Regions from separate parts of the Paenibacillus sp. NRS-1781 genome, predicted to be linked through region 2. Evidence: predicted binding sites of a transcription regulator. Region 2 holds the regulator's gene; each other region holds the start of a gene.
What was found. Region 2 encodes Rex, which represses fermentation and respiration genes when NADH is low (regulators of the CRP and FNR family bind a similar motif). Its sites were predicted from a motif close to TTGTGAAATATTTCACAA; they were not measured.
Positions count from the first base shown of each region.

Region 1: the regulator Rex is predicted to act here: its motif matches at 831-848, upstream of nirB (nitrite reductase large subunit NirB).
Region 3: the regulator Rex is predicted to act here: its motif matches at 2,831-2,848, upstream of ACIFO6_RS05135 (formate/nitrite transporter family protein).
Region 4: the regulator Rex is predicted to act here: its motif matches at 3,569-3,586, upstream of pflB (formate C-acetyltransferase).

Region 1 covers NZ_JBITPI010000012.1:87,452-95,190, reverse strand. Annotated here, with positions in the region: gene ACIFO6_RS04050 (Asp23/Gls24 family envelope stress response protein) at 1-7, opposite strand, end outside; gene ACIFO6_RS04045 (TetR/AcrR family transcriptional regulator) at 53-625, opposite strand; gene nirB (nitrite reductase large subunit NirB) at 938-3,367, shown strand; gene nirD (nitrite reductase small subunit NirD) at 3,410-3,730, shown strand; gene ACIFO6_RS04030 (exosporium glycoprotein BclB-related protein) at 3,798-5,240, opposite strand; partial or broken gene ACIFO6_RS04025 (phenolic acid decarboxylase) at 5,391-5,720, shown strand; gene ACIFO6_RS04020 (MFS transporter) at 5,917-7,437, opposite strand; gene ACIFO6_RS04015 (Lrp/AsnC family transcriptional regulator) at 7,718-7,739, shown strand, end outside.
Region 2 covers NZ_JBITPI010000049.1:157,719-165,457, forward strand. Annotated here, with positions in the region: gene ACIFO6_RS18905 (biotin--[acetyl-CoA-carboxylase] ligase) at 1-69, shown strand, start outside; gene panB (3-methyl-2-oxobutanoate hydroxymethyltransferase) at 408-1,289, shown strand; gene panC (pantoate--beta-alanine ligase) at 1,286-2,194, shown strand; gene panD (aspartate 1-decarboxylase) at 2,187-2,570, shown strand; gene ACIFO6_RS18925 (tetratricopeptide repeat protein) at 2,653-3,300, shown strand; gene dinG (ATP-dependent DNA helicase DinG) at 3,459-6,326, shown strand; gene ACIFO6_RS18935 (redox-sensing transcriptional repressor Rex) at 6,372-7,025, shown strand; gene ACIFO6_RS18940 (amidohydrolase) at 7,012-7,739, shown strand, end outside.
Region 3 covers NZ_JBITPI010000015.1:106,766-114,504, forward strand. Annotated here, with positions in the region: gene ACIFO6_RS05130 (molybdopterin-containing oxidoreductase family protein) at 1-1,549, opposite strand, end outside; gene ACIFO6_RS05135 (formate/nitrite transporter family protein) at 1,910-2,758, opposite strand; gene ACIFO6_RS05140 (FAD-dependent oxidoreductase) at 3,147-4,508, opposite strand; gene ACIFO6_RS05145 (glutathione peroxidase) at 4,891-5,367, opposite strand; gene ACIFO6_RS05150 (hypothetical protein) at 5,453-6,253, opposite strand; gene ACIFO6_RS05155 (ABC transporter ATP-binding protein) at 6,264-7,157, opposite strand; gene ACIFO6_RS05160 (LLM class flavin-dependent oxidoreductase) at 7,390-7,739, opposite strand, start outside.
Region 4 covers NZ_JBITPI010000049.1:330-8,068, forward strand. Annotated here, with positions in the region: gene ACIFO6_RS18080 (Crp/Fnr family transcriptional regulator) at 1-420, opposite strand, end outside; gene adhE (bifunctional acetaldehyde-CoA/alcohol dehydrogenase) at 680-3,292, shown strand; gene pflB (formate C-acetyltransferase) at 3,620-5,881, shown strand; gene pflA (pyruvate formate-lyase-activating protein) at 5,947-6,705, shown strand; gene ACIFO6_RS18100 (stalk domain-containing protein) at 6,928-7,739, shown strand, end outside.

The DNA.
Region 1 (7,739 bases), on a different contig from region 2:
TTAACATGTAGATTCCTCCTCGCGTGGTTCGCCTCTTCATAATCTAGTGTGATCAGTAATCAGATGCTTTGAATCCATGGTAAAAAGTATTTACAACCAGTGCCGCCGCAGAATTTTTCGCAATATTGCCGTTCCTTACTTGTTGCCATGTTAGAAATAGTAACGAGTAGAGGACATTCATGATCCAATCTTTATCGATATGCGGGTGAAAATAACCTTTTTGTTGCAATATTTCAATCACATGCAGGATGGGTTCCCTTAGCTTCTGATCCGCTTCTTCAATATCCTTGTTGAAGTTGACGGATGCATCATGAGCAAGAAAATAAATTTTGTCTCCTAACGGAATAAGTGCCTCAATCAACTCTGGAATGTAATTTTCATAGTTTTCCTCGTCCAAGGAAATCCCTTTCATGGTTTCACTTACGACTTCGATGGCCCGAAATCCCAGATAAATCATCAGTTGCTCTCTGCTTTCAACATATCGATGCAATGTGGCAATACCAATTCCTGCATAATCAGCAATCTCATTCATGGAGGCGTTTGGCTTGTCAATAAGTAGCATGGTAGCTACATCCAAAAGGCTGTTAAGCCTCACTTGCTTGATCGTTGTCATGTCTTTCTTCATGGGAACTCCTTATTTATTTGATATCATATATTATTAATTGATAGTTTTTTGTATCATTTAATTGAATTTTAAATCAAATACTGAGAAGAGTCAAATAGGAGCATCCACTTTTCAAAAATCATCATAATAACTCAATTTCAGTTTCTTACCTGAATCCCTTGAATTTGAATAGGGAAATCCCTAAACATTTATAATTTGAACTATATTGTGACTGTGATCACATATAGCTCAATCTGCTGTATTTAGAATAGTAGCATAAGCAATATTCATAAGAACGTAGGAAATCTTGTCGAATGAATGGAGGACCGGTACATGACAAACGGTAAACAAAAGCTTGTTGTGATTGGAAACGGTATGGCCGGCATCAATACGGTCGAGCAAATTTTAAAATTAACGGATAAGTATGAAATTACGGTCCTGGGAAATGAGCCGCATCCGAACTATAACAGGATCATGCTCTCTTATGTACTGGAAGGTAGTAAGACGATTGATGATATCATACTGAACGATTTGCAATGGTACGAGGACCAAGGTATTACTTTATATACTGGGAAAACGGTGCGAAGCATCGACGGAGAAAGAAAGAGGATTTACACGGAGGACGGACTTGAAATGGATTACGATGTAGCTTTGGTGACTACTGGCTCTCAATCGTTTATCTTGCCTATTCCGGGAAAAGAATTACCAGGCGTCATCGGTTTTCGAGATATCGCCGATTGCTCGGCAATGCTTGAGGCGGCGAAAACCTATAAAAAGGCAGCAGTCATTGGTGGAGGGCTGTTGGGACTGGAAGCGGCTAAAGGCTTGGTCAATCTCGGCATGGACGTAACGGTCGTTCATTTGATGGAGGATCTGATGGAGCGTCAGCTGGACCCGGAAGCTTCTACGATGCTGAGGGCAGAACTAGAACGTCAGGGGATCAAGTTTGCTATGCAAATGCAAACTGCAGAGGTGTACGGTCAAGATCGGGTACAGGGACTGCGGTTTTCGGACGGAAGCGAACTGGAAGCGGATTTGGTCGTTATGGCCGTCGGGATCAAGCCAAATATTCAGGTGGCTGTGCAAAGTGGCATGGAAACGAACCGTGGAATTGTGGTCGATGATATGATGAGGACCTCCATGCCGGATGTATATGCAGTAGGGGAGTGTGTTGAACACCGAGGGATCTGTTACGGTCTGGTTGCTCCGCTGTTTGAACAGGGAAGTGTAATTGCCAAACATTTGGCAGGTGCGGATACCGAGGGCTATATGGGATCGGTGGTTTCTACCAAGCTCAAAATTTCAGGAGTGGACGTTTTCTCGGCTGGTGAATTCATAACTGCTTCTGAGCATACGGTGATTGTAGCCAAGGATGAGTGGAAGCGCACTTACAAAAAAGTGTTGCTTCGGGAAAATAGGATTGTTGGAGCCGTACTGTTCGGAGATGTGAGCGAATCTGCTAGTCTTCAGAAGTATGTGCGGCAGCAAACGTTGATGACAGATGAGATATATGGACAGCTCATGGGTACCGGATGCAGTAAAGACGGGGCTAAAACCTTATCCGCTGAAACGATGGCTGATGATGAAATTGTCTGCGGCTGCAACGGTGTGACCAAAAAGGCAATTGTTGATGCGATCCATGAAAATGGATTGACCACAGTCGACGAAATTAAGGCATGTACCGGGGCAACGCGGTCCTGCGGAGGGTGCAAGCCGGTCGTTGAACAAATTCTCCAGTATGTTCTTGGAGACAGCTTCAAGACGACAGCCAAGCAAGGAATATGTGGCTGCACAACATGGAGCCGGGATGAGATTGTAACGGCTATTAAAACCAAGGGTCTTACAACGACGCGTGAAGTCATGAATGTGCTTGGTTGGCATAATGATGAAGGATGCTCCAAATGCCGCCCGGCGCTGAATTATTACTTGGGTATGATGAACCCGGATACCTATGAAAATGAGGAAGATTCCCGGTTTGTGAACGAGCGGCTGCACGCGAATATTCAAAAGGATGGAACGTTTACAGTTGTGCCAAGAATGTACGGCGGTGTAACAACTCCAGAGGATTTGAAGAAAATAGCTGATGTTTCTCTTAAATACAACGTTAAAGTTGTTAAAGTAACAGGAGGACAGCGGCTGGATTTGATTGGTGTCCGTAAAGAGGATTTGCCTAAAGTGTGGGAAGAACTCGATATGCCGTCGGGATATGCCTATGCCAAATCTCTTCGTACGGTTAAAACCTGTGTTGGATCACAATTTTGCCGATTTGGTACACAGGATTCTATGGGAATGGGAGAATTGCTGGAACGGAAATTTGAAAGATTGGATTTTCCGGCAAAATTTAAATTAGCGGTCAACGGATGTCCGCGCAACTGTGCGGAATCATGTACAAAGGATATCGGGATTGTAGGCAATGATGGAGGCTGGGAGATTTTTATCGGTGGAAACGGTGGTATAAAAGCGCGGTTGGCTGATTCGCTCTGCAAAGTGAAAACGGACGATGAACTGATTGAGATTGTGGGAAGCGTGATGCAACTGTACCGGGAAACAGGCCAATATCTGGAGCGTACTTCGGAATGGGTGGAACGGACCGGCCTTGAAGAGATTCGGAAGGCTGTCGTGCACGATGTAGATCATCGCAAAGCTTTAATAGAACGGATCGAATTTGCACTGCAACAGGTTGAAGACCCATGGAAAAAGATCATCAACGATGCCGATTCGCGCAAAAATTTATTTGAAGTCGTTACACCGTCTGTTGTGTGAATGTATTTAAAATCATGCCTGGAGAAGGGAGCAATCAAGCGAATGATCAAACATGCTGAGTGGCTTATCGTCGGTCACAGTAAGGATTTTCCAAATAGAATGGGGCGGACGATTCGGTTGGATGATAACGAAATCGCAGTTTTCCGCACTTCGGAGAACAAGCTTTACGCTGTTGAAAATTCCAGCCCGCATCCTAAAGGGGGGCCGCTTACCGAAGCGATGGTATCCGGTCATTACATTTATGATCCGCTATGTGATTGGAAGATTGATTTGGAGACGGGTATCGTTCAAGAGCCTGACCACGGACAAATTAAAACATTCACCATTCGGGAAGATGGAGAAGAAGTGAAAATATCACTTTAATGCACTTTAATGCAAATAAGAAAAGGCTCGGCAGGAACAAGTCCTGCTGAGCCCTTTTCGTCTTGGATCAGGTAATGGTAATGCCTGCGCTCGCATAACCCACGACGGTGTTTACGAGGGAGAGTCCCGTAGCTGTTGCAGAGAAGACAAGGAGCAGGCGAGTCTGCGCAGTTACTGGTATAGCCAATCCGGTAGTGATGCCATTGGAAATGGTACCCAAGGCAATGATGCCAGTCAGTGGTGGAGCTAATGTAACGGTAGCCCCAGGGACCGCTGTAAAGGTGTTATCAGGTGTAGTCGAACTAAACAACTGGGCAGTAATCGTCGCGGTTGATCCAACGAGAGTTAGCGCAGCTGTTGTACTGAAATATCCAGCAATGGATGTAATTACACCATCCCGTGGTACAGAAAAAGCAAAGTTAATCAGTGGCCCTACAAGTGTACCTGTCAGGTCAATGACTCCACCTAAAAGACTAATCCCTGTTGCTGAGCTTCCAAAGCCGATCAAACTTGTGGTTCCAACCAGCCCGCCGAGAATGGTTGTCAAAATTGCTGGTCCACCCGAAGCAAATGGAATGATTGCCCCCGAACCGGTGGCTCCAGTAACCCCTGCTGTACCCGTGGCCCCTGTAGCGCCCGCTGCGCCCGTAGCCCCTGTAGCGCCCGCCGTGCCCGTGGCTCCAGTAGCGCCCGCCGTGCCCGTAGCTCCGGTAGCGCCCGCCGCGCCCGTAGCTCCGGTAGTGCCCGCAGCGCCCGTAGCGCCGACAGCGCCATCCGCGCCCGTGGCTCCAGTAGCGCCCGTAGCACCCCCGGCGGGTCCTGCCGCGCCCGTAGCCCCTGTAGCGCCAGCGGGTCCAACTGGACCCACAGCTCCTTGTGGTCCAGCAGCACCTACCGGCCCTGGTCCACCGACAGGTCCTGGAGCACCGCCAGGCCCAGCAGGCCCGCCAGGCCCGCCAGGCCCAGCAGGCCCGCCAGGCCCGCCAGGCCCAGCAGGCCCGCCAGGCCCAGCAGGTCCAGCAGGTCCAGCAGGTCCAGCAGGCCCTTGTGGACCGGGGGTTCCTGTCGTGCCACCCAACGCAATACTGATAGCCGTTTCGGCGCTTCTGATTGCACTGATCAAGCTGTCTTTAAGAGCAGGATCAAGGGGTTCCTGCAAAATAATAGACAATAAGACCTCCAGCAGTTGTTGCAGTGTTGTTCCAACACCGATCGGGGAGAAAGGAGTGGCTTCCGACGCTACGATAGCCAGTTCCAACGCCGCTAATAAATCTGTCTTAGCCGAGCCTCTAAGTCTCAATTTATGCGCGAGAGCTAATAAGCGCTGTAAAATCTGTTGCAATGAAGTTACATTAGCCGCAGACGGGTGTGCGAAAACGAGTGGGATGATGGCGACTAATTCCTTAATCAGCTTGAGAAGTTCTTCCGTTTCTCTGCTAATTTTAGGTGGTTTGCAGTCCTCGTCTTTTTTTGAAGCACCACTGAACCTGAACGGTTTTCTGTGTTTCATGTTCAAATATCTCCTCCTCACCATTCTCTCTACTGTAGAGGTGACAAGTGGATCATCGCCCCGCTTCGCAGATATAACAGTATATTTTCTGAAGCGAGAAGGGTGAATCACCACACAAAAATTATTATTGGAGGCTTGTACATAAGCTTTAAGAATGTGTACAAAGTATCGTGGACCGAACCAACAGGCACTGACGTTTCCCTGAACTTTATGCCAGAGGAAAAACGAATGTACGGCATTATTTTCTTCCCTAAATGGGTTCATGAGCATCCGGAAATCACTGTACGCTATCAGAACGATTTTATTCCGCTGATGGAAGAATCACGTGAAAAATACGAAACCTATCCTAAATTTGTTGTTCCTGAATTTGCAGATATTACATTCATAGAAAATGCGGGTGTAAACAACGAAGAATTGATTTCTCAAGCGCCCTACGCAGGAATGACAGACGATATTCGTGCAGGTAAGCTGCCAGCATAATCAAACATTTGCTGATGGTGCAAAGCCTGGGTCTTTGATAAGCAGTCTCAGGCTTTTTGTTGTGTGGATTGGAGAATCATACGTCACAGCAGATGTAATAAGCGGATACTTGCACCCGTTTCTTTTATTATCTTGCCGATAGTCCTTTATATTGACACAAAGACAACCCCGGATATCCTTATCCCGGGGATTGTCTTTATGCTCTCTTAGATCCAAAAATCATAAAACTGATCGCGGCTAGAACCCAGACACCCATACCGCCGTAGAGCATGATCAAGCCAAAGCCGTGCACAAGCGCTGCATGGACGACGGCTCCAGACGCATCCAGAGAGGACAGTTCTGGCAAACTCTGCTTGAGCGATACAGTATTTCCGGCAGCTATTTTTTCGGCTACAGACCGCAATTGCACTGCATTGAGAGTCCCGGAAAGGGCACCCTTCAAATAAGACAGAATACCTTCCTGCAAGATGAATCCCATCACAGCGATGTTGATGGCTAGACTGATGAATCTGGCACTCATATCTATACCGGAAGCCATGCCTGCACGGGCACTCGGGACAGAGCCGGTAGTCGTATTGGTCACAGGTGTGTTGGTTAAGCCAAGCCCAATACCAGCCAACAAGGAGCCAGGGAGCATGGTCAACCAACTGGCGTGATCGCTGCTGCTGCCATATTTCATCAAAATGAAGCCCATACCGAGGATGAACATACCTGATGGAATGACTATGCGCGGCTGATAGCGGAGCGAAAAACGCTCTGCCAGAGGCGGAATTACCAAGGTGGGCAGCGCATAAGCCAAGAGAGACAGTCCGGAGGCTATGATACCGTAACCCAGGCCACTCTGGAAATAGATCGGCAGATAGATCATGAACGGCCAGAAACTGAAGTTCATGCCGATGGAGCCAAGGAGAGCGCCAGAGAAATTACGTATCTTGAATACGGAAAAGTCAAACATTGGATGGGCGCTGAGCTTTTCCGCAAATAGAAAAATAATGAAGCTTATGGCTACTGCAACAAGGATGGTGATGGATGCTCTGCTGGTAAAGCCGAGTTCCGGCCCTTGCGTGATAAAGTATGCAAGGCCAAAAACTGTCAACGAAAGCGTGATGATGCCGATAATGTCCAGCTTTTTCACCTGCGGATCTCTGGACTCCTCTATGCCACCGAAAACAAGAATCAAAGTGAGGATGGTCAACGGAACGTGGACCAGGAAAACCCAATGCCAGTTCAGCACGGCCACGATCATGCCGCCGATGATAGGTCCAAAACCGAGGCCGATACCGAACACGATCCCCCATATGCCAAAGGCTTTGCTGCGTTCTTGTCCTTCCTGAAACCGATGTGAAAGAATTGCTATCTGGCAAATCTGCATCGCACCCGCACCTATCCCTTGAAGAAACCGGCTGATGATCAGAACCGATGTGCTTTGCGCCAAGCCACAAATCAAGGATGTAATACCGAACAAGACGAGGCTGATTATAAAAATACGCCTCCTTCCATACCGATCAGCCAGCGTTCCAACAGCCATCAGAACTGTGGCACATGCAATGGTGTAAGCGTTCATAATCCATTGCATATCCTTAAGATCGCCCTGCAATACTTTTTCCAGAGTTGGTAGTATCACTGGCACACTGGAAATTTCGAGGCCGAACATCAATGCGGACAAGCATATAGCAGCCAATGCAAATATATTTTTGCGGGAGAAGGGTAGGCTCACTGAGAGGTCCCCCCAGACTTTTGTTCACGGTCTGGACATCCGCCAGCGCAACTATAATATTGCACCTCATTTATTGCTCCTGCCTTATTTAAAACGTATTTGCTCAAGGGTAGCCATCCTTTCTATCTTTTCTGGTTTGGTTCACCTTATAGATGTGAATTTTATTATATATTCTAAATCATTCATTTTACATAGAACAATCAATCTATTATGATGATAATACAAAGTAATTAAATGAATTTCTCATATAAACATTAAATTTAAAGGAGAGAATTCAAAATTGGATCATATAGACAAACAAA
Region 2 (7,739 bases):
CTAGTGATTGAAACGAAGCAAGGAGAGCGAATACAGGTCGTTTCCGGTGATGTACAATTGCAGGGGTAGCCTTAGCTGAGCATAGCGACTATAATTGTTCTTTTTCTATGCAAAATTTCACGTGAAAAAGCGGATGTTTTTTGTTATACTGTGCAGGAGGCGGCATCGGACGGTCCGAGCTGCACTCCGGGGCACATGCTCCACCACTGCAAGCAAGTTAGACCATCATAACTTCATTTGAAGGTTACGTTGGATTCTGCTCTGAGCCGAACAGGACCGAGACAGAAGGGACGATCTCAAAATGAGTGTCTTTTTTGGCTGTTCGGACCTTTTGATGACGCAATTGTACAGGCGCTCATAAAAGGTTATTTTTTGTGCCAAAAAAAGATGGAAGGGAGCCATGTACCATGGCAGGCAAGCAAGCACTGAATATTGTGAAAATGAAAAAAATGAAGCAGGAGGGCATTCCGCTGAGTATGCTGACCGCCTATGATTATCCCTCGGCTAAAATAGCCGAAGAGGCGGGAATTGACATGATTCTCGTGGGTGACTCGCTGGGCAACGTCGTACTCGGCTATGATTCGACCATTCCCGTAACACTGGATGACATCGTGTATCATTCCCGAGCGGTAGCCAGAGGCGCGGAGCATACGTTTATTGTAGCGGACATGCCGTTTATGACATATCACAGCAGCGTATCGGAAAGCCTTCAGGGCATCCGTCGGCTGATGCAAGAAGGACATGCGCATGCTGTCAAATTGGAGGGCGGTACAGAGATTGCCGACGTCGTAAAAGCGACTGTTCAGGCAGGCGTGCCCGTACTTGGTCATATCGGTCTTACACCACAGTCGGTCAATCAACTTGGCGGCTACCGCATTCAAGGCAAGGACGAAGCGGACGCACGGCGGCTGCTGGCAGACGCCAAGGCGCTGGAGCAGGCGGGTGCCTTTGGCATCGTGCTGGAATTGGTGACTGAGGAAGTGGCAACGGCTATTTCCAAAGAACTATCCATTCCGACCATCGGAATTGGTGCAGGACGCGGATGTGACGGTCAGGTGCTTGTTTATCACGATCTGATTCAATATGCTTCACCTTATTACAACAAACGTTTTGTCAAAACCTATGCCGATGTTGGCGGCTTGATTCGCACCAGCATTGAGCAGTATGTGAGCGATGTGAAGGGACGAGCCTTCCCGGCTAAAGAGCATGTGTTCAGCGCCGACGACAGCGTTGTAGAGGCTCTCTACGGACACAAGATAGAGCAGGCAAAGGTGGAATCTCGGTCATGATTATCGTAAGAGAAGTGGCTCAGCTTCGACAGGCAATTGCTGAACGTCGGCAGCTTGGTGCTGCTACACAGCAACATACAGTCGGCTTTGTGCCGACGATGGGGTATTTGCATGAAGGCCATGCAAGTTTAATGCACAAAGCGCGTGAAATGGCAGATACGGTGGTACTGAGCATTTTCGTCAACCCGATTCAATTCGGGCCTAATGAAGATCTCGACAGCTACCCCCGCGATGAAGAGCGTGATTTGGAGGTGGCGCGGCGTGAAGGTGTGGATATCGTATTTTTGCCAACTGTAGCAGAAATGTATCCGCAGCCAACCCGTACGAAAATTCGCGTATCCTCTTTAACGGATCGGTTATGTGGTGCTTCACGTCCAGGGCATTTTGACGGTGTGACCACCGTGGTTGCCAAGCTTTTTAATATGGTAGGTCCTGATCTGGCCTTCTTCGGCATGAAGGACGCGCAGCAGGTAGCGGTGCTCCAGCAGATGGTGACCGACCTCAATATGAATGTCACCATCGTTCCTTGCCCCATCGTCAGAGAGGCCGACGGTTTGGCCCTCAGCTCGCGTAATGTGTATTTGAGCGCGGAACAGCGAGAGCAGGCGTTGGTACTGTCACATTCACTGCGTAAGGTGTGTGAAGTGAGCGAGGATGTTGTGCAAAACTCGCTTACGATCCTTCAGCTGTACCAAATGGTGGAGTCCACTATTACTTCTTCACCTTTGGCAGACATTGACTACATTGAAATCTTAACCTTCCCCGGCCTGGAGCCCCTTCCTCCCGAGCAGCGGCTAAGCGATGTTGAAGAAGACATCATTGTAGCCCTGGCTGTAAAGTTTGGGAACACCCGGCTGATTGACAATATAAGAATACAGAAGGCGGAGGTGCTCTCCCATGTTTAGAACGATGATGAAATCCAAAATTCACCGGGCGACGGTTACCGAAGCCAACCTCAACTATGTGGGTAGTATTACCATTGATGAGGATTTAATGGAGACTTCCGATCTGCTGGAGAATGAAAAGGTACAAATTGTGAACAATAACAACGGAGCCCGGCTGGAAACCTACGTTATTCCAGGACCGCGTGGCAGCGGCGTAATTTGTCTCAACGGCGCAGCAGCGCGTCTGGTGCAGCCTGGAGATACGGTCATTATTATTTCCTACGCTTCCATGTCGAATGAAGAGGCCAAAACATACAAACCGACCGTTGTATTCGTCGATGAACATAATAAACCGGCCCAAACGGCCAACAAGGAAGTACACGCCACGATCTTGTAATGAATGGGAGTACGGATGAAACCCGCCCTTTAAGCGAAAGATGTGAGTGTATTAATCCATCTTTCGTAAGGGCGGGATGCACATGTTCCAGCATGTATTCGCAGAAATGAACAGCATGTTAGATGATATCGTGAAGCATTACCCATCAGCCCAGGGCTCCCGCAGGCAGGAGTTGCTACAGCACTGGAGTTTGCTGCGGAGAATGAGTGATGGAATTATGGATGAATGGCTGGCCTTTGAGGAAAAAATGGTTCGCCTGCGGGCTGCCGGTTTTTCCACAGAGTCTTGTATGTCTGGCACGGAGCTATCTGAAAAGGCACTGCCTGAAAAGGAGCTGCCAGCCTTTACTCGGGGTCAAGGGTATTACCAACTGCTCATGTATCCTGAGGCCATCTGTCAGTTTGAACAGGTGCTACAGCATTTTCCGAACAGCTGGCAGAGCCGTATGTATATGGGGATGGCGTATTTTCAACTGGAGGATACAGCGGAGGCTGTGAGCCAATTTCAGAAGGTGCTGCACCTGACAGAGCAGTCCGGGCTGAAAGCGGTCATCTATAATGCTCTGGGCTGTCTTATGGCGAAGCAGGCTGATGTAGAGGAGGCGCAAAAATGTTTTGCTCTCGCGCATCAGTTCGATCCTGCATTGCTCGAGCCGCTGCACAATATGGAGGCCTGTTTGTCTGGTGCCGAAATGCTTCGGTACGACAGCTCCATGATGACCTGGCTGTAGTTGTCAGACTTCCGATTGAGACGAGGCATGCCCACCTTCACAGGCGGTGTGTGCATCGTCTTTTTTGGCTGCCTTAATTTCCAAACAGGCGATCTTCTGATATGCTGTTATACAGAGTTATTATTTTTGTATGTGTCAAAAGAAAGGATTAAGCCCGAATGAAATTTGCGGTATTGGATTTTGAAACGACAGGCACCCAGTCCGCGGATGACATCATTCAAGTCGGACTTGCAATTATAGATCATGATAACAGCATTTCCCGTGTTTACGGTTCTTATGTGAACCCTGGCAGATCCATTCCGCCTTTTATTACCGGGTTGACCGGGATTACAGACGATGACGTCAAGGAGGCTCCTGCCCTTGAAGAGATGATGATGGAGCTTGTGCCTATGCTGGACGATGTCGTGCTGGTCGGTCATAATGTGGCGTTTGATTTTAATTTTTTGCAAAACGCTTTGGATCGGTGCGGGTACTTGCCGTTTACTGGAAGAATTTTGGATACGATGGATTTTCTGAAAATCATGTTTCCATCGCTATCTTCCTATCAGTTGGGTTTTGTTTCTTCTGAGTTCGGGCTGGCGCATGACCGACCTCATCAGGCAGACAGCGATGCGTTGGCTACGGCTGAAGTGTTTTTAAAATGTCTGGATGAGCTTCACGCGCTGCCTTTGATTACGATACAGCGGCTCAGCGATTTGTTCGCGGAGGAAGACAGTGACCTCGGATGGTTTTTGGACGGGGTGCGTGAAGACAAAGAGCATGATCCTATTCAGGATTTGGAAGGTCATCAGTTTTTTCGTCAGCTTGCGCTGAAGGTAGAGGATTGGACGGAGCTAAATGCCCCTCGCAGAGAGGACGATCCCAATCCGCTGGCAGGCGTTTCCTTTGAGGAATACATGGATGATGTGCGAGACAATTTACGTTCATCCTTGAGCCAATATGAGGAACGCGAAGCGCAGACGCAAATGATTGAGGGTGTCAATCAGGCGCTGAGTGAGGACAAGCACCTGTTGATCGAGGCGGGTACGGGGACAGGCAAGTCCCTCGGTTATTTGCTCCCTTCGCTATATCACAGTGTGAAAAATGGACAGCGAGTCATGGTTAGTACGCATACGATCAACCTGCAGGAGCAATTACGCGAGCGTGATATTCCGATGCTGACCAAGGTGATCCCTTTCCCGTTCCGGGCTGCCATTTTTAAGGGCCGGGGACATTATTTGTGTCTGCGTAAGTTTGAACATAAAATAAACAGAAGAGACTTCGCAACGCCGAAGGAAGATTTAATTACAGCGGCCCAGATGATTGTCTGGCTGACGTTAACAGAAACCGGTGATGATGAAGAATTGAATCTGAGCAATCGTGGCGGAGATTTTTGGGAAACGGTGGCCAGTGATTCAGAGTCCTGTCTTGGTCGTTCTTGTCCATGGTTTCGCAAATGCTTTTATCATCGTGCGCGCCACGAGGCGGGAATAGCCGATGTGGTCATTACGAATCATTCCAAGCTTTTTACGGACGTAAAAGCGAGTCATCAGCTGTTGCCGAGCTATGAGCATCTGGTCATTGATGAAGCGCATCATCTGGAGGAAGTCGCTGGTAAGCACCTGGGCATGCATATGAAATATTTCACACTCGTGCATACGCTGACCCGGTTGTTCAAGGACAGCAAGAACGGACAATTGCCTTCGCTGCGTCAGCAGTTGGCAAAGTCGGGGCATGAGAAATCGACCGATTGGGCTTCTACCATTGACCAACTGTATCCGCTCGTGCTGGAGGTCAAGGAGACTTGGGATCTGCTGAGCGACAAGCTGTTTGGCATGCTGCCGGAGCGAAGTGATGCGACACCGGGCGAAACAGGGCAGTTTTCTTCCCGTCTCAAGCCGTCGGCCAAGCCTGCCAAGTGGGATCAGGCTGCTGCGCTGGAAAATCAGCTTTATGTAACGATGAGCGAAATTTTGCGCAGGGGCGACAAGCTGATGCTCGATGTGAAGGAAGAACATGACGATTATGCGGCTGACAGCCTCATTACAGATATTACGGGGCTGCTTAAGGATTTGGCAGGCATTAGGGAAAGCTTGCGCTTTTTCATGCGGATGGATGATGAGACGACCGTATATTGGCTCGAAGCGAGCGGACAGTTCCGCAGCAAGTCGCTACAATTTTATGCGGTGCCCGTCGATGTGAGCCGCCAGCTGAAAGAAATGTTTTTTGACAAGAAAAGGAGCATTATTCTGACGTCTGCTACCTTGTCGGTGGATAAGTCGTTTCAGTACATGACCGATCAGCTCGGCTTGCAGGAGGCCGCAGATCAAGGGCGGCTGATGACTACGCAGCTCCCGTCACCCTTTAACTACAGGGATCAGGTGTTGCTAGTCATTCCAAGGGATTTCCCGAGCGTGAAGGGCAGTGTAGGAGATGAGCATTTTGTAGATATGCTCGTCAGCTCGCTAGGTGCGACTGCCCAAGCGACGCGGGGGAGAATGCTCGTTCTCTTTACCTCCTATCGCATGCTCCGGCAGGTGTATGAGCCGCTTAAGGAGGCGTTAGCATCCAGTGACATCACCGTGCTGGGGCAGGGCGTGGACAGTGGGAGTCGCAGCAAGCTGACCCGACGTTTTCAGGAAGCTAAAGCTTCTGTGTTGCTGGGAACCAGCAGCTTTTGGGAAGGCGTCGATATTCCGGGCAAGGCGCTGACGTGTCTGGCTATCGTCCGCTTGCCGTTCCAACCGCCCAATCACCCGCTGCTGGAGGCTAAAAGTGAGCTGCTCCAGCAGCAGAAGAAAAATCCTTTTATGAAGCTGTCTGTTCCACAGGCTGTCATTCGCTTCAAACAGGGATTTGGACGTTTGGTACGTACCGCGAGCGACCACGGGGTTGTTATCGTTTATGATACGCGTGTGATCGAATCCTATTACGGGAAGCACTTTTTGTACTCGTTACCGGGACCAAAAATGGAGCATATGCCGACGGAGCAAATGGTGCCCCGTATCGCCGAGTGGCTCCAATCCGCCCCGGAGACAGAGGTATAACGGACGGACATCTATATATATCCGTTACAATTAGGGGGAGCATGTATGAAATCAGATAAAATTTCAGAGGCTGTCGTACGGAGGTTACCCGTATATTTACGTTATCTGAATGCACTGCACAAACGGGAGGTGGCTACGGTCTCTTCCCAGGAGTTAGGACAAAGACTGGATTTGAATCCGGCTCAAATTCGTAAGGATCTAGCGTATTTTGGAGATTTTGGCCGTAAGGGTATCGGCTATGATGTTACTTATCTTATCGAGAAAATACGCCATATCCTGAAAATCGATCAGCAAATTAACGTGGTATTGGTCGGAGCAGGTAATCTGGGGCAAGCCCTTTCGAATTATAATGCTTATTTAAAAGACAATATGAAAATTGTAGCAGTATTTGATGCTGTGCCAGATAAGGTCGGAACCAAGATCAATACGCTGGTCGTACAGCCAATGGATGAACTGGAAGCGACCGTGAAGGAACAAAACATTCGGATCGGGATTATTACCGTACCGGATTTTGAAGCTCAGAACGTGGCTGACAGGCTCATAAATAGCGGGATTGGAGCGATTTTGAACTTTGCCCCGACCACTCTCAAAGCACCAGCAAATATTCGAATACATGTCACAGATTTTACAACAGATTTGTTAAGCCTCGCTTATTATTTGGAAGACGGAAAGGAAGATATGCAACATGATGGAAAATAAATGGATGATTAAGAACGGCTCTTTTGCCGTGAACAGACCGGAAGCGGGGGTAATCCACGGCTATATGATCGTGGAGGACAGCCGCATTACCTATATTGGCGAGACTTTGCCAGCGGGTGAGGAAGAGACGGAAGCAATTGATGGTAACGGGCTGCTGTTTTTACCTGGCCTGATTAATACACATGGTCATGCGGCGATGTCTCTGCTGCGCGGGCATGGGGACGATCTGGCTCTTCAAGTATGGCTTCAGGAAAAAATGTGGCCGATGGAAGCCAAGTTTACGTCTACGGATGTGTACTGGGGTACGTCCTTGTCCGTGCTGGAAATGCTGAAAGGTGGTACAACCACCTTTTTGGACATGTATGATCATATGGACGAGGTGGCTCGTGTAGCTGAAGAGTCCGGCATTCGTGCCAGTCTGATGCGTGGAACGATTGGATTATGTTCGGAGGAAGAGCAGCGGATCAAGCTGGCTGAGGCTGTGAATTTTGCGCGTAATTGGCATGGAAAAGCAGACGGTCGCATTACGACTATGATGTCTCCGCATGCGCCGTATACGTGTCCGCCTGCGTTTATCGAAAAATTCGTGCAGGCTGCGCATGAGTTGGACTTACCGTTGCATACGCATATGTCCGAAACGATTGCCGAAGTAGAGCAAAACGTACGCGACTACGGCTTGCGCCCGGTTGCGCATTTGGATAAGCTCGGCTTTTT
Region 3 (7,739 bases), on a different contig from region 2:
TCGGGTTATCAAGTGCACCCGCGATCATGTCCTCTTCACTTTCCATGAAAGCAGCCTCATCAAAGCCCATAGCCTGTCCGAGCAGGCTAAACAGCTCATAGTTGCTTTTGCTTTCCCCGAGTGGAGCAATGACCGGCTCCTGCATCTGGATATAATGATGCCAATACGATTTATACAGGTCTGTGCCTTCAAAAGAAGACGCCGCAGGCAGGACAATATCCGCATAGCGGGCCGTATCGGTGAGGAACAGGTCGTGAACGACCGTGAACAAATCCTCCCGTTCAAATCCCTGCGTCACCCGATCAGCATCAGGTGCTACGACAACCGGATTGCTGCAATACACGAACAGCGCCTTGATCGGCTCGTCCTTCTGTAGCAGCGCTTCGCCGATTTGGTTCATGTTGATCACCCGGGCATCCGGGTTCTTACGCAGATCAGGACGCGCCAGGTTGGCACTGTTGAATTTGCCGTAAGCCCCATTGGAACGTGATGCTCCCCCGCCGTGCTTCAGCCATTGCCCGGTGAGCGCAGGCAAGCATGTAACCGCGCGTACATTCATACCTCCATTATCGTGATGCTGAAGTCCGTTGCCAATGTTGATATACGCCGCTCGCGCCTGCCCGTACATCTCCGCCAGACGGATAATATCTGCTTCCGGCACGCCTGTAATGCGTGAGACCCGCTGTGGAGTATATGCCTTCACATGCTCGCGCAGTTCCTCATGACCGACCGTATATCGACGCAAAAATTCATCGTCCGTCAGCCCTTGCTCGAACAGTACATGCATAACACCCAGCGCAAGCGCGGTATCCGTCCCCGGGTAGAGCGGAATGAACCAATCCGCCCATTGCGCTGTCCGATTGCGGTGGACATCAATGACGATCACCTTGGCACCTTTTTTACGTGCCTTCTCAGCCAATACCACTTGATGCATATTGGTGCTAATGACATTTCCACCCCATACAATAATGAGGTCAGCATCCTCTGTATCCTCCGGACTGGTGCCACCCTTAAAACCCATGACGGATGCCCAGCCTTCATTCCCAGCCACACTGCAAATCGTCTGGTCCAGTTGGCTTGAACCCAGCGCATTGAAAAAACGGCGATCCATCCCGTCCACACTCAACACGCCCATATTGCCGTAAAAGCTATAGGGGAGAATAGATTCCGGTCCGTCCGTGCGAATCAGTTCCTTGAAGCGGCCTGTAATGGTATCCACTGCCTCCTCCCAGCTAATTCGTTCGAACTTCCCTTGCCCCTTGGGACCTACACGCTTCAACGGATAGAGCAGCCGCTCAGGATCATACACTCGCTCCGTCATATTGCGAACTTTGTTGCAAATGGCTCCTTTCGTAATAGGATGATCCGGATTACCGGTCACCTTGACGATCTTTCCATCTTCCTTGTGAAGCAGGAGCCCGCACGTATCCGGGCAATCCAGCGGACATACAGCCGGAAAAACACCGTCCGTACGCTCCGTCGTTCGCTGCCCCCTTTGCAAGTCTTGCTGAAGCACAGCCTCAGGAGGCGCGCTGTTGCGATGATCCATGGTGTTGATGCTCCTTTCCGTTACCGTTTCCAAAAATTACACTGTTCTTATCATATATACAGCTATGTCCTATGGCAAGAGAAGGATTTTGCCAACCCAAATCCGTCCACAAAGCTCAAAAAATCCGCTTGCTGCTCACAGCAAAACGGATTTCTAATATTCTATATTTTTTTTGATCATACCTGTTTCAGTATTGCATACCAAGGGTAAAAGAGATCAAGGCATTATGGACGAGAGCACACTCATCCTCCATGCCAAATCATGGACCACTCCCAAAAAAATCCGCCATGACAGGTTTCGTTCCCCCGGACCTGCCATGGCGGATTTGCTTTGTTCCCATTTTTTCAAAGCGCTGCTTAATCAAGCATGGTCACTCAACGGAGTTGTTGCAGTAGACGAAGGTGCCTGAGATGAATCATTCACAGAATGTACAGCGGAATGGGGCTTTTTCAAATATGCCAACCAGTAAGCTCCAGCTACGAACATGCTTCCTCCCACCAAATTCCCCAGCCAAACCGGAATGAAGTTCATGACATAATCTGCCCATGAAAAATGACCTGCGAAAATAGCCGCCGGAATCAGAAACATATTGGCTACAACGTGCTGGAATCCGATAGCTACAAAGGCCATTGTTGGGAACCAGATCCCCATAATTTTGCCACCGATCGAATCCGTGCTATACGCCAGCCATACAGCCAGCGCTACCAGCCAGTTACATCCAATACCGGATATAAACGATTGCAAAAAACTCTCATGCAGCTTGTGTCCCGCCATATCAACCACTTTGTCCAAATAAGGTCCTGTCTCGGTTAAACCCAGCACATGACCAAAGAAAAAGGCAACAAACAACGCGCCTGCAAAATTACTAAGCGTAATAATCGCCAAATTACGGAACATCGCCCCGGTCTTGATCCGTCCTGCCCATCTCGCCAAAGGGACAGCCATCATATTACCAGTCAGCAATTCTCCGCCTCCGATCAATACCAATACCAGACCTACAGGGAACACGGCTGCTCCAATAAAGGTAGCGATACTTCCCCATTCTTTGGGTGCGCTTGCGATAACACGTATATCCAGCAAAAAACCAAGCGCAATGAATGCACCTGCCAAAAATCCCAATACCACCGCCACAGTCCATGGATTGTTCGCTTTGGCCACTCCTGTTTCCACCGTCTTTTCAGCAATCTGCACCGGTTTATAACTTGCCATATATTCCGCTCCTTTAACATCTTTTCACTCGAATGTTCTCTCTCATATTTTATTTAAAATCAGTGATTTTGTTTGTGAAAAAAATCACTTTAATGAATATTAAAAAAAACAGCCCTTGGATAAAGGGCTGTTTTTCATGTATTATTACGTCTACTGCGCCTACTATGCGCTTTACATTTAGTTGTATTCTTCCTTTTCAACTGCTCTCAAGAACCAAATAACTCCGCCGAGGCCTCCCAGCGCCACGACTACAAGAAAAAGGATATAAAACAAATCCATAAGCTACTTACCCCCTAATCCTTATGCTACTATATATTGTACTATAAGGATTCGTGCATACGTCTCAGATTGTTGACAAACTTATGAACAATGTCACAGACAAAATGAATTATACGGTAATTGGCTTCCGTTCAGTTATTGGCGGCAATGCTTGCAAACCCGCTGCATTCAAGAAATTCCAAGGCTTGTTATAATGCGGCTGGAAGAAGAAATCCACAAAGGCCAGTTGATCAATGGTCATATGATTTTGGATCGCCACCGACAGGGTATTAATCGATTGGGTCAAATCTACCTTCGACATCATTTGTGCCCCGACAATTCTCCGTGTTTCCTGCTCATATACAACCTTCAGCAGCACCTTTTCCGACGTTGGCATAAATTCAGGACGGTAGCTGTCCTCAATGGTTACAGCCTCTACAGCCATACCTTCGTCTGCTGCTGCCGCTTCCGTCAAACCTGTTCCTGCAATATTATCTTCATAAATTTTAATACCCGAAGTTCCCTGTGTTCCCATATAGGCAATGGTCGGTTGAACCAAATTGCGTGCCACCAGGGTACCCATACGAACAGCGTTGGTTGCCAATGGAATATAAGCTGTTTTGCCTGTCGGGTTGTAGCGGATTGCACAGCTATCGCCTGCGGCAAATACGTCCGGGCAGCTGCTTTGCATATAATTGTCCACAATGATCGCGCCGTTGGGCAGCATGTCTACCTGACCTTTAAGCAGATCCGTTTGAGGACGGAAGCCGATACAGAGAATAACAAGCTCTGTTTCATATTCTCCTTTGGATGTAACCACTTTATTCACCTTACCGTTACTTCCTTCAAAACGGCTCACTGTTTCTCCCAGCACCAGCTTGATGCCATGTTGCTTCAAGGAACCTTCAATTCGGTCTGTATATTCCGGGTCCAAATATTTATTCAAAATACGATCCGCGCTGTCAATCAGCGTAACGTTCTTACCGTTCATTTGAAAAGCTTCCACCAGCTCAACACCGATATATCCGGCTCCGACAACTGTAATGTTCTGTACATGCTTGGCTTTCTCAATGATGTCATTGGAATGATTATAGTTTTTGCAGAGCAGAATATGATCAAGCTCAATACCTTCAAGCTTCGGAATAATAGGCCACGAGCCTGTAGTTACAATCAATTTATCAAAGGTGTCCGTGAATTCCTCTCCTGTTTGGAGATTGCGTGCTTGCAGCGTTTTGCCTGCTGTATCGACATTCGTTACCTCATGAAGCATCTTGGTCACGACACCCAGCTCAGCCAGTTCATTCGGAGAAGAATAAAATAAACCGTGCGGATCTTTGACGACACCACCTACGTACAGTGCAATACCACAGGATAAAAACGAAATATTGTCATTACGCTCATAAACGGTAATTTCTGCATCTGGATAGCATTTGGCTGTGTTGACGATGGCTGCCGTACCTGCGTGTGTACATCCGATAACTGCTACTTTCATGTTGAATTCCTCCTTGGTGTGGGCATAAAATGTATAATTGTGAATTGTTTCACGTAACTACTTTGTTGATTGTGATTTATTTCACTTCATGCACTTATTATAATGTGACATTTTTCACATTGCAATAGCTTTCTATGATATTCACAATTTGTCCACATTTTTAAAGTCAGGAAGATACAAAGTCAGCCGTTTGCTGAAACGACTCTTTGCTTCATTCAGTTTTTCCCGTACGGGGCTTGATTATGCCTTTTATCAGGCTTCCAAATGCTACTGCAACGATCAACCGAATGTGAAATGCAGACAACAAAAAAGGCCGAACCCCGGAAAAACAACGGAGATTCGACCTTATCTATACGTATATTTCTGACCAAGCTGGAAGCTATTACAGGAGTTGCTCGATAGCCGCTTTCATCGCCTCTGGTGATTCCTTGGGTTCAAATCGCCCCACAGGCACCCCTTCACGATCCACAATGAATTTCGTGAAATTCCATTGAATCGTGCCGTTTTCCTGTTCTCCAGGCTGCTGCTTTTTCAAATATTCAAACAGAGGTGCTGTATCCGGACCGTTAACGTCCACTTTAGCGAATACTGGGAAATTAACCCCGTAATTCAGTTGGCAAAATTCAGCCGCTTCCTCGCTGCTGCCCGGCTCTTGACCGCCAAATTGGTTACAAGGGAAGCCTAATACAACCAGTCCCCGATCCTTATATTCATCATATAGCTTTTGCAAATCCCCATATTGCGGGGTAAGTCCGCATTTGCTTGCGGTATTCGCGATGACCAGCACCTTACCGGTGTAGGTATCCAGAAGAACCTCCTGATTCGCTGGTGTTACGGCATGATGTGAATAGACAGACATATAGCACCCTCCTTTGTTTCGCTTGGTTTAAGTTTCATCACCTATTTTACCCAAAACGAGACGGACATGCCAATATCACTCGATACTAGCGAGACGCCACCACTTCGAGTCTGCGTTCTTCACGTTCTGAAGCGGACATCCTTGGACACGCAAAACAATACCGCTGTCCTCCACCTGTCTTGTAATATTGACAGCAGGACGGTTTCATATATGCCTTCTCACCGGGACGGTAAGGGTTATCCAGCTCAGCGAGACGAACCGTAAACGGGTTTCTTTTTCGCCCGAATACCTCTCCCTCCAACTCCCGTGTCACATAATCATAATCTTGTTCAAAATGCTCCACATCCTGTGGATCGGCTAGCGATGGCTGTACTCTGTCCTTAAAATACAGCAAAGTCAGCGGGAACTGTCCCCACATCTGTCCAACAGATGCACCTCCTACCGAAGCCATCGCCTCCAGTATCGGTCTGATCTGCAAGCTGTAAAAGTCACGCAACACCTGCTGCGCTTGACCGGATGAATGATGCTCGTCTTGTCGGATGTTGTCCAGCTCTGTTTGGTCGATGACCTGAAAGCTGATGGCGGGATATTTCCCTTGATAACAAATATGAAATCTGAGATTGGAAACGGACAGATCGAGACGGCGTTCACACAAAGACACCATAAAATGCTGAGCAAACACAAGACCTCGCAACTGGTTTACAAAATAAACGGCTGTGGTCAAGCTGTCTTCCGCACGCAGCAACTCACCATAATACTCCATCACAGAGCCAAGCTTATCCAGTTCAAGCCATTCTGCCACGGGTCCGGAGTATACTGCATCTTCAGGTGTGTCTGTCACTATTCGCGCCAATTGCTCAAGCTGATCATAATCCAGTGGTTTCATTAGGTCTCCTTTATCCTCTTGCCGCTACCTGTGGTCTGGCTTCACGCCGCTCGGAAACGGAGCCTACTAGTGGATTCCCTTCCAGTTTCAATCCCTTTACGGCTTGGCTTACCGATGGTTGTCCGGCCAAAGCATATGGAAGACACAGCGGTACACCTGTACGAGGATCTGTTACGATATCTGCTTCAATACCGAACACCTCGCGCAGCACGTCAGGGGACATGACCTCGGTCGGCGTTCCTACAGCCTCGGCCTTCCCTTTTTTGATCGCGATCATATGCTGGGCGTACCGGGCTGCATGGTTCAAATCATGCACGACCATGACAATGGTACGTTCAGCCGAAGTGTTCAAATACTCTAACAAATGCAACACTTCCAATTGATGCGCCATATCCAAAAAGGTAGTCGGTTCATCCAGAAACAAAATATCCGTATCCTGCGCAAGCGCCATGGCAATCCATGCACGCTGGCGCTGCCCGCCAGAAAGCTGGTCGATCGGGCGATCGTGGAACTCGCTCATTCCTGTCACCTGAATGGCCCACTCTACCATTTTACGATCATCTGCTTTCATAGAGCCAAAGCCTTTTTGATAGGGGAAACGTCCGTAAGATACCAGTTCCGTCACAGTCAATCCTTCCGGTGCAGTCGGATTTTGCGGCAAAATAGCCAACTGCTTCGCTACCTCCCGGGTGGATTGCTTATGAATGGATTTACCGTCGAGCAAAACGCTGCCGCCTTTAGGATTCATGATGCGAGCCATCGTCTTCAGAATGGTGGACTTGCCGGAGCCATTTGCGCCCACCAATGCTGTGATTTTCCCTTGCGGTATTTCAACGTTCAGATCCTCCACAATCAACCGATCTTCATAAGCAATATCCAGATTAGCCGTTTTCAGACGAAACATTCGGAATCATTCCTTTCCCTTATCTAATATATAGTCACGGGCTTAACGCACGATATTCATCAAAACTTCATTCTATCTTTATATAATAAAGATATTGATAATCATTATCAAGTATTGATTGGCGCATTTCACTTTCACATACGAATCATTTCTCCGAAAATGCCCCTGAAATTTCACAAAAAAAGACCACAGCTCCTCAAAGCTGTGATCTTCTAATATTCGGCAGACAACATCAAGACTGTGCAGAACGCAGCCCAAATGCTTCAGCCATAAGACGTATGGATTTCAACTTGGCGTCAAAATCGTGAATAATGCTTGCGACCATGATTTCCTGTGTATGATAAGTCTCACTCAATTGCTCAATTTGGTGCTTCACCTGCTCGGGTGAGCCGACCACCATACGCTTGCGATTCTCGCGGATGCGCATCCGGTCATATGGCGTATACGGATAGGCCAATGCCTTTTCTACGGTAGGTGTACCAGCGGAGCGCATTCCCTGCTCCAGCAACACCAGGGACAGGTCCACACTGGAAGCCAATCGGTTGGCTTCCTCTTCGGTATCCGCACAGATAGCAAATACAG
Region 4 (7,739 bases), 160 kb from region 2:
TTTGGTCTGAGTTATACGGTGGTGGGACCCCATCCATTTCATAAAGTCAATGGCAAAATCACAGTGCTGGCAAATAAGCAGCTCCAAATCCGTATGATCGACAACACCGATATCACTGTCCTCCAGAACTTCGGCAGAAAAGGAGTGCTTGGTACCGAAAAATGGATCAGCTTGACCAATCAGATCGCCGCTTTGGTACATATATAGTATAAGTTCCTTACCCTCATCCGTTGTTTTCGTTACTTTCACGCGTCCGCGCTTGATATAAAACAGCTTATCCGCTGTATCTCCTTCCCAGAACAGATGTGAGCTTTCTGGCATGACCCGATCCTTCATCATCACTTGCAGTCGGTTGAAGCTGGCCTCCGAGAAGCAACAGGTGTTGCCGCGGGCTTCCATTACGTTTGTAGGGTTTCTCATCGTCCATTTCCCCTTTGTTTCCTTTGTTTTTTTATCTGCAACTTGATCAATTCAAATTCATTATATACCTGTGCTATGCGTTTTTGGGGCAAGAAGAGGGGGTAAAAGTGGCAGAATTCCAAACTTTGTGATTTAATTCACTTCATAAAATAAAATTTTAAATAGATTGTGAAAAAAATCACAATATCTCTTAAAAAGCTGTGTTACGATCAGTGTGTGAACAAGAGATAGTACACGAGATAACAGGAGGATGAGGGAAATGGCTGTAAAAAACGAGGTAATCCAAAAAGAGCAAAGCGCTGAGCAGTATATTCAAACACTGATTGACCGGGGGAACCGGGCACAACAGGCTTTCATGAGTATGAATCAGGAGCAGATTGACGAAATCGTACAAGCTATGGCACTCGCAGGGATGGATAAGCACATGCATCTGGCGAAGCTGGCTGTTGAAGAAACAGGACGCGGTGTGTACGAGGACAAAATCACCAAAAACATGTTTGCTACAGAATATGTCTATCATAGTATCAAAAATGAAAAAACCGTCGGTGTCATTGAAGATAATGACTTTGACAGTTTTCAAAAAATAGCAGAACCCGTCGGCATCATTATGGGGATCACTCCAGTGACTAATCCGACTTCAACTACAATGTTCAAAGCGTTGATTGCTATTAAAACACGTAATCCGATCATTTTCGGTTTCCATCCATCTGCTCAATCGTGTAGTGCGGAAGCAGCTCGCGTCTTGCTTGAAGCAGCCGTCAAACATGGTGCTCCAGCCGATTGTATTCAATGGATTGAAGCTCCATCGATGGATAAGACAAATTCACTCATGAATCACCCGGATGTGGCGCTGATTCTGGCAACTGGTGGATCAGGCATGGTTAAGGCGGCATATAGCTGCGGTAAACCTGCTCTGGGCGTAGGTCCTGGTAACGTGCCTTGCTTCATTGAAAAGACAGCGGACATTAAGCAAGCTGTGACCGATCTCATCCTCTCCAAATCTTTTGATAACGGTATGATCTGTGCTTCCGAGCAAGCGGTTATTATCGAAGAGCCAATCTTCGAACAAGTCAAAAAATTGATGATCGCTAACGGTTGCTACTTTGTAAATAAAGAAGAAGCAGCTAAGCTCACTCAAGGAGCTATGAATGTCGAGAAATGTGCAGTGAACCCAGCTATCGTCGGGCAGTCTGCTGTAAAAATTGCTGAAATGAGTGGTATCACAGTACCAGCAGGAACTAAAATTTTGGTCGCTGAGATTGAAGGGGTAGGAACAAAATTCCCATTGTCTGCGGAAAAATTGAGTCCTGTGTTGGCTTGCTATAAAGTGAAAAATGCGGAACAAGGTATTCAACGCGCGGCTGAAGTCGTGGAATTCGGGGGCATGGGCCACTCGTCCGCTATTCATTCGAACGATGAGGACGTTATCGCTCGGTTCGCAAATCGTTTGCAAACAGGCCGTATTATTGTAAATGCACCTTCCACACATGGTGCGATCGGTGACATCTACAACACCAACCTTCCATCGCTGACACTCGGTTGTGGTTCGTACGGACGTAACTCGACTTCGTCGAACGTATCGGCAGTCAACTTGATTAATGTGAAAAGGGTGGCGAAACGTACGGTGAATATGCAATGGTTCAAAGTACCTTCCAAAATTTATTTTGAAAAAAATTCGACTCAATATCTTGCTAAAATGCCTGATATCACACGTGTAGCCATTATCACAGACCCTATGATGGTGAAACTCGGATATGTGGATCGTGTCATCCATTATTTACACCAACGCCAAACACCAGTAGCTATCGAAGTGTTCTCGGAAGTAGAGCCAGATCCATCGACAGTTACGGTAGAACGTGGTACTGAAATGATGAGACGTTTCCAACCGGATTGTATTATTGCATTGGGCGGCGGTTCGCCGATGGATGCGGCTAAAGGCATGTGGATGTTCTATGAATACCCAGATACTGATTTCAACAACTTGAAACAAAAATTCATGGATATCCGCAAACGGATCTACAAGTACCCGCGTCTTGGTCAGAAAGCACAATTTGTAGCCATTCCTACAACCTCGGGTACAGGTTCGGAAGTTACGTCGTTCGCAGTTATTACAGACAAAAATCAGGGCAACACGAAGTATCCGCTGGCTGACTATGAGCTGACTCCTGATGTGGCCATTATTGACCCTGAGTTTGTATACTCGCTGCCTAAAACAGCTGTAGCGGATACAGGTATGGACGTACTGACACATGCCATCGAGGCCTACGTGTCTGTAATGGCTAGTGACTACACAGATGGTCTGGCAATTAAAGCCATTCAGCTGGTATTCCAATATCTGGAGCAATCGGCTCTGAGTGGCGACAAACTGGCTCGTGAAAAAATGCATAATGCTTCCACGCTGGCAGGAATGGCGTTTGCCAATGCATTCCTGGGTATTAACCACAGTCTTGCGCACAAATGGGGCGGACAATACCATACAGCGCATGGTCGCACGAATGCCATTTTGTTACCACACGTCATTCGTTATAATGCGAAAAAACCGACGAAGTTTGCTTCGTTCCCTAAATATTCGCACTTTGTTGCGGATGAGCGTTATGCAGAAATTGCACGCATACTGGGACTGCCTGCCCGTACAACGGAAGAAGGGGTTAACAGTCTGATCGAAGCGATCCGCAAACTGAACAAAACACTCGGTATCGAGGAATCGTTCCAGCAAATCGGCTTCGATGCGAAGGATTTTGAATCGCGTGTAGATTATCTGGCTGACCGTGCTTTTGAGGATCAATGTACAACTGCGAATCCGAAGCTGCCGCTGGTTACCGAATTGGCTGATGTATACCGCAATGCCTTCTACGGACGTTTTGACCAATAATATATAGGTACGAAGAGGCTTGTGACTAAGCATTTTCCCGTTAATACCAACGCAGGCTCTCTATAATAGAGGGCCTGTTGGTTTGGGAAGGGAGGTGAACGGCAAGGATAAAAGTACGGGCGTGAAGCTAAAGAAAATAAAGTGATAAATGTCACCTATATTGTGATTTTTGTCACATACTACACTCTATCATTATTCTACAATAAGGGTGTAAGAAAGGTCCCGACACTGAGCGTAAGGCATCGGTGAAAAGGCCGGGCTCGAGACACAATTTTAATGTGAAAAAAATCACAAGTCCGGAAGACCAAACAATTTGGAGGGATTTACATGTCGGTGATTGAGAGAGAATTACAAGAGCAACAATCTGGCTGGAGAGGTTTCAAAAAAGGTAAATGGACTAAAGAAGTCAACGTCAACGATTTTATTGAAACCAACATCTTACCTTATGTCGGTAACGAAGAATTTCTAGTTGGCCCTACCGCCAACACAACTGCACTGTGGGATATTGTATCCGATCTTACCAAAAAAGAGTTGGCAAACGGCGGCGTGCTTGATGTAGACGTGAATACGCCATCCACCATTATTTCACATAAGCCGGGCTATCTAGACCGGGATAAAGAACAAGTTGTCGGTGTACAAACAGACGCTCCATTCAAACGCTCTTTGCAGCCGTTTGGTGGAATTCGGATGATGATCGACGCTTGCAAAGCCTATGGCTTTGAAGTACCGCAAAGCATTGTTGATATCTTCACTCATATTCGCAAAACGCATAATCAGGGTGTATTCGACGCTTATACCGATGATATGAGAGCAGCTCGTAAAGCGGGTATTATCACTGGTTTGCCAGATGCATATGGTCGTGGTCGCATTATCGGTGATTACCGTCGTGTAGCACTGTACGGCGCAGACTTCCTGATTAAAGACAAAAAGGCTCAACTGAAAAGCCTTGAAGTGGACTCCATGGAAGAAGATGTAATTCGTCTGCGTGAAGAAATTTCCGAGCAAATTCGCGCTTTGAACGAGCTGAAACAAATGGCTGCTGAGCATGGTTTTGACATCTCAAAGCCTGCTAACAACGCGAAAGAAGCTTTCCAATGGGTGTATTTTGGCTATCTGGCAGCGATCAAAGAACAAAATGGTGCAGCAATGTCCTTGGGACGTGTATCTTCCTTCCTTGATATCTATACTCAACGGGATCTGGAAGAAGGGGCAATGACAGAAGAGCAAGCACAAGAATTGGTCGATCATTTCGTTATGAAACTGCGTATTGTTAAATTCCTGCGCACACCTGATTATAACGAACTGTTCAGCGGAGACCCAACATGGGTAACTGAATCCATTGGCGGAATGTCCATTACTGGAGAAACCCGGGTTACTAAAAACAGCTTCCGTTTCTTGCACACCCTGTACAATCTGGGTCCTGCACCGGAACCAAACCTGACTGTACTATGGTCAGAAAAATTGCCTGAAGGCTTCAAAAAATATTGTGCCAAAGTATCCATTGAAACCAGCTCCATTCAGTATGAAAATGATGATTTGATGCGTCCGATTTATGGCGATGATTATGGTATTGCTTGTTGTGTGTCGGCAATGAAAATTGGTAAACAAATGCAATTCTTTGGTGCCCGTGCCAACTTGGCTAAAGCTCTGCTATATGCAATTAACGGCGGTGTGGATGAAAAATCAGGTGCTCAAGTGGGTCCTGAATATCCTGCAATTACAGGTGAAGTGCTGGATTACGAGGAAGTGCTGAGCCGCTTCAAGCCCATGATGGAATGGTTGGCAAAACTGTACATGAACACTTTGAACGTTATTCACTTCATGCATGACAAGTACAGCTACGAACGGATTGAAATGGCGCTGCATGACCGTGATATTGTCCGTACGATGGCTTGTGGTATTGCTGGTCTGTCCGTTGCAGCCGATTCCCTGAGCGCTATTAAACATACGAAGGTGAAACCGATCCGTAACGAAAAAGGCATCGCCATTGACTTTGAAATTGAAGGGGAATACCCTTGTTACGGTAATAACGATGATCGTGTTGATAACATCGCAGTAGAACTGGTAGAGTCCTTCATGGGCATGATCCGCAAGCACAAAGCTTACCGGAATGCGATTCCTACTCAATCTGTATTGACCATTACTTCCAACGTGGTGTACGGTAAGAAGACAGGTACAACACCGGATGGACGTAAAGCTGGCGAACCGTTTGCACCGGGTGCGAACCCAATGCACGGTCGCGACAAAAAAGGTGCCTTGGCTTCCCTTAGCTCCGTAGCTAAATTGCCTTACGAGCACAGTCTGGATGGTATCTCGAATACCTTCTCCATCGTGCCTAAAGCACTGGGTAAAGAAGAAGAAACACGCAAAACGAATCTCGTTTCCATGATGGACGGCTACTTTGGAAGCCATGCGCATCATCTGAACGTCAACGTGTTTGCTCGTGAACAATTGCTGGATGCGATGGATCACCCAGAAAACTATCCACAGCTTACAATTCGTGTGTCGGGTTATGCCGTTAACTTTATCAAGCTGACTCGTGAACAACAGCTGGATGTTATTAACCGTACCTTCCACGGTACAATGTAACAAAGCTTTACGTATTATATATTACAATGACGCACGCATAGCGGATGCGGGAAGGAAGATGCAACATGCTGAAAGGTCACATACACTCATTGGAAACCTTCGGGACCGTCGATGGTCCCGGCATCCGCTTCGTGCTTTTTATGCAAGGATGCTTGTTAAAATGTCAATATTGCCATAACCCGGATACTTGGGCTTTAAATGAAGGCAATCCAATGACACTGAAGGAGGTATTGGCTGAAATTGAGCCATATTTAGCCTACTACCGTTCTTCGGGAGGCGGATTGACCGTATCCGGTGGAGAACCGACACTGCAAGCTCATTTTGTAGCAGAGCTGTTCAAAGAAGTGAAGCAACGCTGGAATTTGCACACGACGCTGGACAGTAACGGTTTTAATGACGCAGGCCGTATCCAAGAACTGCTGGACGTAACGGACTTGGTGTTGCTGGATATTAAGCATATTGACAACGACAAGCATATTAAGCTTACAGGCAAGTCCAATGACCGTATGTTAAGTACGGCACGCTGGTTGTCTGAACAAGGACGCAAGATGTGGATTAGACACGTGTTTGTACCGGGTATTCATGATGATGAGCAGGATCTGCTGAATTTGGGACGGTTTATCGGAACGTTGAACGGAGTCGAAAAGTTCGAAATTTTACCCTACCATCAAATGGGTGTATACAAGTGGGAAATGCTCGGCAAGGTGTATCCGCTGGAAGGGGTTCCGTCCCCTACAGATGAAGAGGTTCAACGGGCTTATCGTCTCATTGAAGAGGGCCGGTTGGAGACTGCAGGGATACATGTCGCCGTCCGTCTGCAATAATGTTGAATGACTGTTAAAATACTTTCTGTTTATGAAGCCGCCGCCCCATCAGGTCAGATGGGGCGGCGTTTTTTTTATTGTAGTATTTCTTGCAGCCACAGGAGAAAGATCCCTTTTTTTTATGTTCAGCAAAATTCCCAGCAACTTTTGGGCAACATCCGCGTCTAATAGTATGACTTTTTACGGGGATGATAATAATTTGGTAATAGAAGGAGACAGACAATGAATTTCAAGAAATGGACCATGCTCACCGCGCTTGCGGTAGCTCAGGTGGCTGCAGTAGCCCCTGTAGGAGCAGAAGCAGTATCCACTGTTCAATCCACCGATTCGGTTAGCGGACAGCAGGCTCAGGCCAATGTCACAAATTCCGGCGTTGATAATAGCATCGGGGGACAAGATAGCACTGGAACACAAAATGACATGGTGACACCTGTTAACACAGGCGTATCCAATGATCCATTGTCCGGTTTGCCGACGGATACAACCAACGGATCGAACGTATCCAATGATGTATACGGTGGGGACGGAACGCTCACCAACCCTGGTGGTTCTCCAACATCCATGAGTGCAAATCAACTGATTTTGTATTTGAACAGCGCAAAAATGGAACAAAACGGACAGGTGTACACGGCGACTCAGCCGATGACAGTCAAGGACGGTGTTTCTTATGTAGCAATCCGTTCGCTTGTCAGCCGCGTCGGATTACAGTTTAGTTATGACACTGCTACCAAGGAAACCGTTATCACCCAAGGTACAGACGTGCTACGCTTCAAGACTGACAGCAAAATTTATACGGTTAACGGTGAGGCTCGACAAATGAAGGGACCGGCATTCCAGCAAAAGAACGTATTTATGGTGCCGTTGACTTCTATTACACAGGCCTTGAATATTCCTTATACTGTAAATAATACAACAAAACAGGTTATTATGGATTTGAATCAAAAGCCAAAAGCTTCCTTCACGGTTCAGCAAAAAGAAATCTATGCGGGCGAAACCCAAGTTACGTATTTGACGAAGGAATCTTCTCCTACAGG